Parashewanella spongiae: one gene and its partners. The protein of the gene in region 1 interacts with the protein of each later gene in a pairwise test. Links are inferred from orthologs where the notes say so. Each region holds a gene or a part of one and is shown in the gene's direction. Other genes may lie near its edges.

What was found.
Region 2: the proteins of E2I05_RS02840 (region 1) and ftsA interact in binary tests that used the Escherichia coli proteins (3 or more experiments, as listed by UniProt). The link is inferred for Parashewanella spongiae from one-to-one orthologs.
Region 3: the proteins of E2I05_RS02840 (region 1) and E2I05_RS04815 interact in binary tests that used the Escherichia coli proteins (3 or more experiments, as listed by UniProt). The link is inferred for Parashewanella spongiae from one-to-one orthologs.

The regions. Positions count from the first base shown.
Region 1 is NZ_CP037952.1:792,271-795,254, forward strand. What follows is about bases 80-2,901. They hold E2I05_RS02840 (rod shape-determining protein), read left to right. Parts: upstream 80-876; coding sequence 877-1,926; downstream 1,927-2,901. Other genes in these bases: E2I05_RS02835 (DUF6701 domain-containing protein), read left to right, coding at 80-663; mreC (rod shape-determining protein MreC), read left to right, coding at 1,963-2,823; mreD (rod shape-determining protein MreD), read left to right, coding at 2,820-2,901. In the rest of the region: more of E2I05_RS02835, read left to right, coding at 1-79; more of mreD, read left to right, coding at 2,902-2,984. UniProt on the Escherichia coli protein: Forms membrane-associated dynamic filaments that are essential for cell shape determination. Acts by regulating cell wall synthesis and cell elongation, and thus cell shape.
Region 2 is NZ_CP037952.1:4,945,543-4,948,576, reverse strand. What follows is about bases 42-2,913. They hold ftsA (cell division protein FtsA), read left to right. Parts: upstream 42-795; coding sequence 796-2,031; downstream 2,032-2,913. Other genes in these bases: ftsZ (cell division protein FtsZ), read left to right, coding at 2,063-2,913; E2I05_RS19565 (cell division protein FtsQ/DivIB), read left to right, coding at 42-792. In the rest of the region: more of E2I05_RS19565, read left to right, coding at 28-41; more of ftsZ, read left to right, coding at 2,914-3,034. UniProt on the Escherichia coli protein: Essential cell division protein that assists in the assembly of the Z ring. May serve as the principal membrane anchor for the Z ring.
Region 3 is NZ_CP037952.1:1,280,364-1,283,500, forward strand. The notes cover bases 43-3,017. They hold E2I05_RS04815 (RodZ domain-containing protein), read left to right. Parts: upstream 43-1,025; coding sequence 1,026-2,009; downstream 2,010-3,017. Other genes in these bases: rlmN (dual-specificity RNA methyltransferase RlmN), read left to right, coding at 43-211; pilW (type IV pilus biogenesis/stability protein PilW), read left to right, coding at 244-1,026; ispG (flavodoxin-dependent (E)-4-hydroxy-3-methylbut-2-enyl-diphosphate synthase), read left to right, coding at 2,117-3,017. Outside these bases: more of rlmN, read left to right, coding at 1-42; more of ispG, read left to right, coding at 3,018-3,137.

The DNA.
Region 1 (2,984 bases):
GCAGGGCAAGCTTCTTTTGTGTTAGATCCAAAACTCAATCGACTTGATTCAAATATCAGTAATGGTGTCGATGGCCCTTTTAGTCGTATGACCATTGGACTTAATCTTGATGATCAAGAAACGCCCAATATTGCACAAGTATTGAATCCTGATATGCAAGCGTCGCTCGCAGCTAATTGTCAATTAACGGATAGCTGTGACGCTAAAGTGATTGGGCGAGTATTGATGCGTCATGGTCGTTTGGTGATGGACAATACTTATGGCCCTGAAACTCAGCAGCTTGTTATGCCAATACGAACTGAGTATTGGAATGGCAGCGGATGGCAAACGAATACTGATGATAATTGCACTCAAATTGAAGTTGCAGACGCCAGTTCTAAAGCCGCATTTATCTATGAGCCTGCACTAGACAATGGTGAGTCAGTCGCCCGTAAATTAGAGGTGAGTCTTAACCCATTTATTTCTGGTGCTGGTCGCTTGTTGTGGCAATCTGACGGTGTAAATCCTTATCGAGGTAAAATTACTTCGCCATTAATTGTGCCGGATTATCTACAATGGTATTGGGATGCAACTCCTAACTATGCTAACCCGTCAGCAAGTGTATATTTTGGACGATTTAGAGGTCATGATAAAATCATTTATTGGCGTGAAGTTGGACAGTAATTGGTATAAATGCGTTATTCGATTTCAAAATTGCCATTTTAGGCTGTGGTATAAATTTGTTTTCTGTCTAAATGGAACAGTTAACTGAATTAATCTAAAATAATTACAATCAAATGCGCATGTAATCGGCATTGCTCTTGTGGAATTGACAGGGCATTGATAGAGTTAACCGAATTTTTCTTTTTATGATTCCATTGAATACAGGCCTGACACATGTTTAAAAAGCTGCGTGGTGTTTTTTCAAACGATCTTTCAATCGATTTAGGAACAGCCAATACTCTTATATACGTTCGCGATCAGGGCATAGTGTTAAATGAGCCCTCTGTTGTTGCTATTCGTAGCGAACGTAGTGCTTCCAACCATAAGTCGGTTGCTGCAGTTGGCACAGAAGCTAAGCAAATGCTGGGACGGACTCCAGGAAACATTCAAGCCATTAGGCCAATGAAAGACGGAGTCATTGCAGACTTTTACGTGACTGAGCGTATGCTGCAACATTTTATTAAACAAGTACATAATAACGGTTTCTTTAGACCAAGTCCGAGGGTTTTGGTTTGTGTGCCAGTTGGCGCTACCCAAGTTGAGCGACGTGCTATCAGAGAGTCAGCAATGGGCGCAGGCGCTCGTGAAGTTTATCTTATTGTTGAACCAATGGCAGCGGCCATCGGTGCTGGTCTTCCGGTTTCCGAAGCGACAGGCTCTATGGTTGTTGATATTGGTGGCGGCACCACTGAAGTTGCGATTATTTCGCTCAATGGCGTAGTGTACTCTTCATCGGTTCGCATTGGTGGTGATAAGTTTGATGATGCCATCATCAACTATGTTCGTCGTAATTACGGTAGTTTAATTGGAGAAGCTACCGCTGAGCGCATTAAGCATACGATTGGTACGGCTTACCCGGGTGATGAAGTCCTTGAGATTGAAGTGCGTGGCCGTAATTTAGCTGAAGGCGTACCAAGAAGTTTCACCTTGAACAGCAATGAAATTTTAGAAGCCTTACAAGAACCACTGAGTGGTATTGTGAGTGCCGTCATGGAAGCGTTAGAACAGTCACCGCCAGAGTTAGCATCAGATATTTCCGAGCGCGGCATGGTACTTACCGGTGGTGGTGCGTTATTACGTGATTTAGATAGATTATTAATGCAAGAAACGGGTATTCCGGTAGTCGTAGCTGAAGATCCTCTTACATGTGTGGCTCGTGGCGGTGGAAAAGCACTTGAAATGATTGATATGCATGGTGGTGATCTGTTTTCTGAAGACAGCTAATGTGATTGGTTAGGCGACGGAAGTCGCCTATTTCTTATGAAGCCTATTTTTGCACGTGGAATTTCTCATCAAACGCGACTGCTTCTAGCAGTCGCTTTATCGATCTTATTAATCGCTACCAATAAATATCTTGATCCATTTCGCAGCTCTTTAGCAAGCTTGCTTGCGCCTGTTCAATATTTAGCGAGTGTCCCCGGTGCCTTGCTTGACTGGTCAGCGGAAAGTTTAGCCACCAGAGAAATGCTCGAAAAACAGAACACTCAGCTACTTAATCAGCAGTTAATGATGAGTGAACGCTTACAGCGTTTTGAACATTTACGTCAGGAAAACCAACGACTGCGCACATTGCTTGATTCTCCTATTCAGATCGATACCCGTAAAAAAGTCGCTGAAATTGTTGAGGTGGCCAGTGATCCTTATCATCAATATGTTGTGTTAAATCATGGTAGTAATAGTGGTGTTTTTGTGGGGCAACCTGTTATCGACGCACAAGGCATTGTGGGGCAAGTTGTTCAAGTTAATGCCTTAACAAGTCGAGTATTATTGCTGACGGATAGCACTCATGGATTACCTGTTCGTATTACTCGTAATGATGTTAGTTTGATTGCTAATGGCACTGGAATATTGGATGAGCTTGAATTAAGGCATGTATCAAAAAGCACAGATGTCCGTATTGGTGATTTATTAGTGACTTCAGGGCTTGGGCATCGTTTTCCAGAAGGTTACCCCGTTGCTCGGGTGATTAAAGTACAGCGAGATAGTGGCCAAAATTACGCACAGATCATCGCTCAACCCTTAGCGGCACTTGATCGGATTCGATATGTGTTGCTGATCTGGCCAGATTCTCAAATGCAAAATGAATTGATTGAGTCCAGCATCGCCAAGGAGTCACAATGAATTATCAAGCTGCTAATGGTCGTCCTGTTGCTTGGTTGACCTTTATTGTCGGATTAGTACTACAGGTGATGCCACTTCCAATGGAAATAAGCGCGTGGCGGCCAGATTGGTTGCTGCTTATCCTTATGTGTTGGACGCTGCATTTGCCTCATCGATACAGT
Region 2 (3,034 bases), 4.2 Mb from region 1 along the record:
ACAAATAGAGTAGGAGTTTGTATCACTGTGTTTTTGAAAATAAAAAATGCTATTTCTCAGCGAAAAAAACACCAAATAAATTGGTATTTTTGCTGTGGCTTAGTGTTTTTATTGTCAGTGATTATAGGCTTGAGTGCTGCGGGCTGGAAGTTGAATCGTATCGTAAATGATGCGAAAGAGTTGCCAATAGAAGCGGTGGTGATCAAAGGCGAAAGAAAATACACCAGTGATCTTGAAATACAGCTCGCTTTACAGGGGCTATTGAAAAGCAGTTTTTTTAGTGCTGATGTTTCCGAAATTCAAAAAACGTTAGAGACGTTGCCTTGGGTTTATCGAGCTTCAGTACAAAGAGAATGGCCAGCAAAGTTAAAAGTATTTATTAAAGAACAAGACGTTGCGGCACACTGGAACGGAAACTCGTGGTTAAATCGTCATGGAGATGTGTTTGAAGCAGTACTTTCGGATGAATCACTGAAGCTTCCATCGTTGTCAGGTCCTGAAGGTATGGCTAAAAATATTTTAACGACGTATGAGCAGTTAGCAGAATTATTAAAAATTAACGGGTTGAGTTTAAATCAACTAAGTTTAACTCCGCGACATGCATGGAATTTGTTACTTGATAATGGTATTCAATTGGACTTAGGGCGTGAAGATAAAATAAGCCGAGTCCAACGCTTTATAGATGTATACCCTTATTTAAAGGAGCAAGATAAGGCCATAGCAAGAATTGATTTACGATACGATACTGGTTTAGCCGTGGGTTGGGCCCAAACGCAAAGTGAGAGTCGATAACTGATGACCAAGAACCAAGATAGAAATCTGATTGTTGGATTGGACATAGGAACAGCAAAAGTCGCCGTGATAATAGGTGAAGTATTACCTGATGGCGAAATTACGGTCGTAGGTCTTGGTAACCACCCCTCCAGAGGTATGGATAAAGGCGGGGTGAATGATTTAGATTCGATTGTTCGAAGCTTGCAGCGTGCATTAGATCAAGCAGAGCTGATGGCCGATTGTCAGGTTACATCTGTTTATTTGAGCATCTCAGGAAAGCACATCGCCTGCCAAAACGAGAATGGTATGGTGTCAATTGATGACGATGAAGTCACTCAAGAAGATGTGGATAATGTTATACACACAGCTCGCTCAGTTAAGATACCGACGGAACGCCGAATTTTACATGTATTACCACAAGAGTATGCTATCGACGTACAGGAAGGCATTAAAAGCCCGATGGGAATGTCAGGTATGCGGATGGAAGCAAAAGTACATATTGTGACCTGTGCCAACGATATGGCGAAAAATATCACAAAAAGTGTTGAGCGTTGTGGCTTAAAAGTGGATGATCTAGTTTTCTCTGGTATTGCTTCAGCTGATGCGACACTCACAAATGATGAAAAAGATTTAGGCGCGTGCCTTGTGGATATTGGTGGCGGTACGACAGATATTGCTATCTACACGAATGGTGCATTGCGCCATTGTGCGGTGATACCTGTTGCGGGTAATCAAGTCACAAATGATATCGCAAAGATATTCAGAACCCCTTTATCGCATGCTGAACAAATAAAAGTACAGTTTGCAAATGCAAGAAGTGCAGCGGTCAGTCGTGAAGAAAATATTGAAGTGCCATCAGTCGGTGGCCGGCCATCGCGGTCAATGTCGAGGCACACTTTGGCAGAGGTCGTCGAGCCAAGGTATCAAGAAATGTTTGAATTGATACTACAAGAGCTGCGTGACAGCGGTTATGAAGAACAAATAGCGGCGGGAATAGTACTGACTGGCGGTACGGCCTCAATTGAAGGCGTCGTTGATGTTGCAGAAGCTACATTCGGAATGCCAGTTAGAGTCTCAGGCCCACTCGAAGTAAAAGGCCTATACGATTATGTCAGCGAACCACTTTACTCAACAGGTATCGGCTTGTTGCATTATGGTGCAAGACGCATCATGGACAGTGAATTTGAGCGTCCGGAACGTCAAGGCGTAACCGATGCTCTGAGCCGGATCAAAAGTTGGTTCAAAGGTGAATTTTAGTTTTTAATGCAGGCAATATGGAGTTCAAACTATGTTTGAGATCATGGACACTCACTCAGATGAAGCGGTGATTAAAGTCATCGGTGTTGGCGGCGGAGGTGGTAATGCTGTCGAACACATGGTGAAGCACAATATCGAAGGGGTAGAGTTTGTAGCGACGAATACTGACGCTCAAGCTCTGCGTAAATCTTCTGCTGGCTCTACAATTCAGTTAGGGCGTGATGTGACTAAAGGGCTGGGAGCAGGTGCAAATCCTGAAGTCGGTCGTTTAGCCGCTGAGGAAGATAAAGAAAGCATTCGTTCAGCGATAAAAGGTTGCGATATGATTTTTATTGCAGCTGGAATGGGGGGCGGTACTGGAACAGGTGCAGCACCTGTCGTCGCGCAAATTGCTAAAGAAGAAGGTATTTTAACGGTAGCGGTTGTGACAAAACCTTTTCCTTTTGAAGGGAAAAAGAGAATGACATTTGCCGAGCAAGGTATTGAAGAACTTGGTAAAAACGTTGATTCATTGATCACGATCCCGAATGAGAAGTTATTAAAAGTATTAGGCCGAGGCACATCGTTATTGGATGCCTTCGCGGCTGCGAATAATGTGTTACTTGGTGCCGTGCAAGGTATTGCAGAATTGATTACCCGCCCTGGTTTGATCAATGTCGACTTTGCGGACGTCAAAACGGTAATGTCTGAAATGGGCAATGCCATGATGGGAACAGGTATTGCGAGTGGTGAAGATAGAGCAGAAGAAGCAGCAGAAGCTGCGGTTGCCAGTCCTTTACTCGAAGATATTGATCTTGCTGGTGCTCGAGGTGTGTTAGTGAACATCACTGCCGGAATGGACATGAGTATCGAAGAGTTTGAAACGGTTGGTAATCATGTTAAAGCTTACGCTTCTGATAACGCAACGGTTGTAGTTGGTGCGGTTATCGATCCTGAAATGAGTAATGAACTTAGAGTAACGGTTGTTGCAACAGGAATTGGTGCAGAAAAAAAGCCTGATATC
Region 3 (3,137 bases), 490 kb from region 1 along the record:
AGGTTCTCCGTACGGTCGTTCATCAAACTCTCGTATTGATAGATTCTCCAAGGTGTTAATGGGGTACGATGTAACTGTTATTGTTAGAAAAACTCGTGGTGATGATATTGATGCGGCATGTGGGCAACTTGCAGGAGATATTCGAGACAGAACCCAGCGACTAGCAAAAAAACGCATGCAAGAGCAACAAATTTCGGTCACAATGGATTAACTTTTAATTAGTTCAATGTCTTAGGGTTTGTTATGAAACAGGGATTGCTTCAAATCAGCTGTATTGCTACAGCGTTATTGTTATCAGCTTGTGTCAGTGAGCGAACTTATAATGGAACTGGTGATCCGGTTTCAGAATATAAATTTGATCCCGTTTCGGCTGCGAGAGAAAGAATGCAATTAGGATTAACTTACCTGAGACGTGGTAACACTGAACAAGCTAAGTTCAATTTAGATAAAGCACTAGAATATGCACCTGATCTTGAAGAGGTGCATACAGCACTGGCTTACTACTACCAAAAAGTAGGAGATACCCGCAAAGCTGAGAAATCATATAATAATGCCATTAACAGTAAAAATGTAACTGGCGACTCTTATAACAACTTTGGAGTTTTTCTTTGTCAGCAAAAAAAGTTTTCTGAATCTGAAAAAATGTTTCTTGCTGCGATTGATATGCCCAAATACACACGCTCTGCGTCAAGTTACGAAAATTTGGGGCTGTGTAGCCAAGAAGCGGATCAGTTAGAAAAAGCGCGAAAGTATTTTGAATTGGCGCTAAAGTATGATTCTAGAAGAGCAACGTCATTATTAGAGCTAACGAGAGTTTACTTCCAGTTAAAACAATTACCGCAAGCCAAAGCTGAATTAGAGCGGTATCACAATGTAGCATTTCAAACGGCGGAAAGTTTATCGTTAGGGATTGATATTGAACTTGGACTTAATGATAAAACGGCTGCTAAAACTCTTGCATTAGTATTACAAGCAAAGTTTCCTGCCTCTCCACAAGCCAAAAAAATTCGAGCAAATATGCACTAATGAAAGACTTAAAATCAGACGTGTCTGAAACACAAGCACTACAACAAGAAGAACCAGTACATACAATAGGTTCATTGCTAAAATCGGCAAGACTAGCGAGAAATCTCAGCATTGAAAGTGTCTCGAAATCACTGAATTTACGTATGACTATTGTAAATGACATCGAAGCGGATGACTTTAGCAACATAGGTTCTTCAACTTATGCTCGTGGATACATAAAAAATTATGCGAGATTGGTTGTTGCTGATCCTTTGTTAATTCACGAATGTATTGATAGCCAATTGGGTAAACTGTGCGACCCAGCGATGCAGAGTTTTTCTCGTAAAACGACTCGAGAAGCAACAGACAGTCGTTTGATATGGTTGACTTACCTTATAGTATTCACGTTACTCGCACTATTTATTCTTTGGTGGATACAAAAAGCCGAGCTATTTGGGACAAAAGCTGATTTATCTCAACCAAGCATTGAAGAAGTAGAGCAATTAGCGATTCAAACGGTGCCTTCAAGCATTCAATCGCAGACTACCACTGACGAAATTAAATCAAATAAGGCAATACTTCCTCAAGATAATAATCCAGTGGTGAGTGTTTCAGGTGAGGAAAGCCATTCTGTTTTACCAAGAGGGCAAGATGAAGCTCCCCGAGAAGAAGTTAATATTGAGGACGCTGAAATCACTCAGGATAATGCAACCTCACAAGTAAACGATCTGAAACTTGTTGAAGCAAACGATACAGTATTAACAGAAATTAATTTAACTTTAACTGGCGATTGCTGGATAAAGATTCAAGATGCTACAGGTGAAGTGATTGTTTCTGGTTTGAAAAAGTCAGGTAGATCAATAACAGTTTCAGGCCAAGCACCCTTCCAAGCAATTTTTGGTGCTCCACGCGTGATTCAGCTAAGTTTAAATGGAAAAACTGTTAATTTGGATAAATTCCCTTCAGGGCGAGTGGCAAGAATGACTTTGCCTCTTAATGAATAAAAGCTCGATTTATCTAAAACGTTAGTCCGAATTTTGGTTACTTACTTCAGTGCGTTGTTTGCTTTTTGATAAAAGTCAGTAACAACGACGTAGTACGGAGAAAAACTATGTACAGCGAAAACCCTATTAAAAGACGTCCATCAAAACGTATTTATGTGGGAAATGTTCCGATAGGTGATGGTGCACCTATCAGTGTTCAGTCTATGACGAATACAAGCACGACGGATGTAGCCGCGACAGTTGCTCAAATTAAGTCGTTAGAAAAAGTTGGGGCTGATATCGTTCGGGTATCTGTACCTACAATGGATGCCGCTGAAGCATTTAAATTGATCCGTCAACAAGTCCAAGTTCCTCTTGTAGCTGATATTCATTTTGATTATCGTATTGCGCTTCGTGTGGCTGAATATGGTGTGGATTGCTTACGTATTAATCCTGGCAATATTGGTAATGAAGACCGAATTCGAAGCGTGGTTGATTGCGCACGGGATAAAAATATCCCGATCCGTATCGGAATTAATGGCGGTTCATTAGAAAAAGATCTCATGGACAAATACAAAGAACCCACACCTGAAGCGCTGCTTGAATCAGCCATGCGTCATGTCGAAATTCTTGATCGCTTGAACTTTGATCAATTTAAAGTCAGCGTAAAAGCGTCTGATGTATTTCTGGCTGTTGAGTCATACCGACTATTGGCAAAGCAAATTGAACAGCCGTTACATTTAGGCATCACTGAGGCTGGTGGACTGCGCAGTGGTTCAGTGAAGTCGTCGGTTGGGTTAGGTATGTTATTGGCTGAAGGTATCGGTGATACGATACGTATTTCATTGGCTGCCGATCCAGTTGAAGAAATTAAAGTTGGTTTCGATATTTTGAAATCGCTGCGCATTAGAAGCCGTGGGATTAATTTGATTGCTTGCCCATCCTGTTCACGCCAAGAATTCGATGTAATTGGTACTGTCAATGCGCTCGAAGAACGACTCGAAGATATCATCACTCCAATGGATGTATCTATTATTGGTTGTGTGGTTAATGGTCCAGGCGAAGCTTTGGTGTCAGATTTAGGCTTAGCTGGAAGCAGTCATAAAAGTGGCTATTACGAAGATGGTGTTCGTCAGAAAGAGCGGCTTG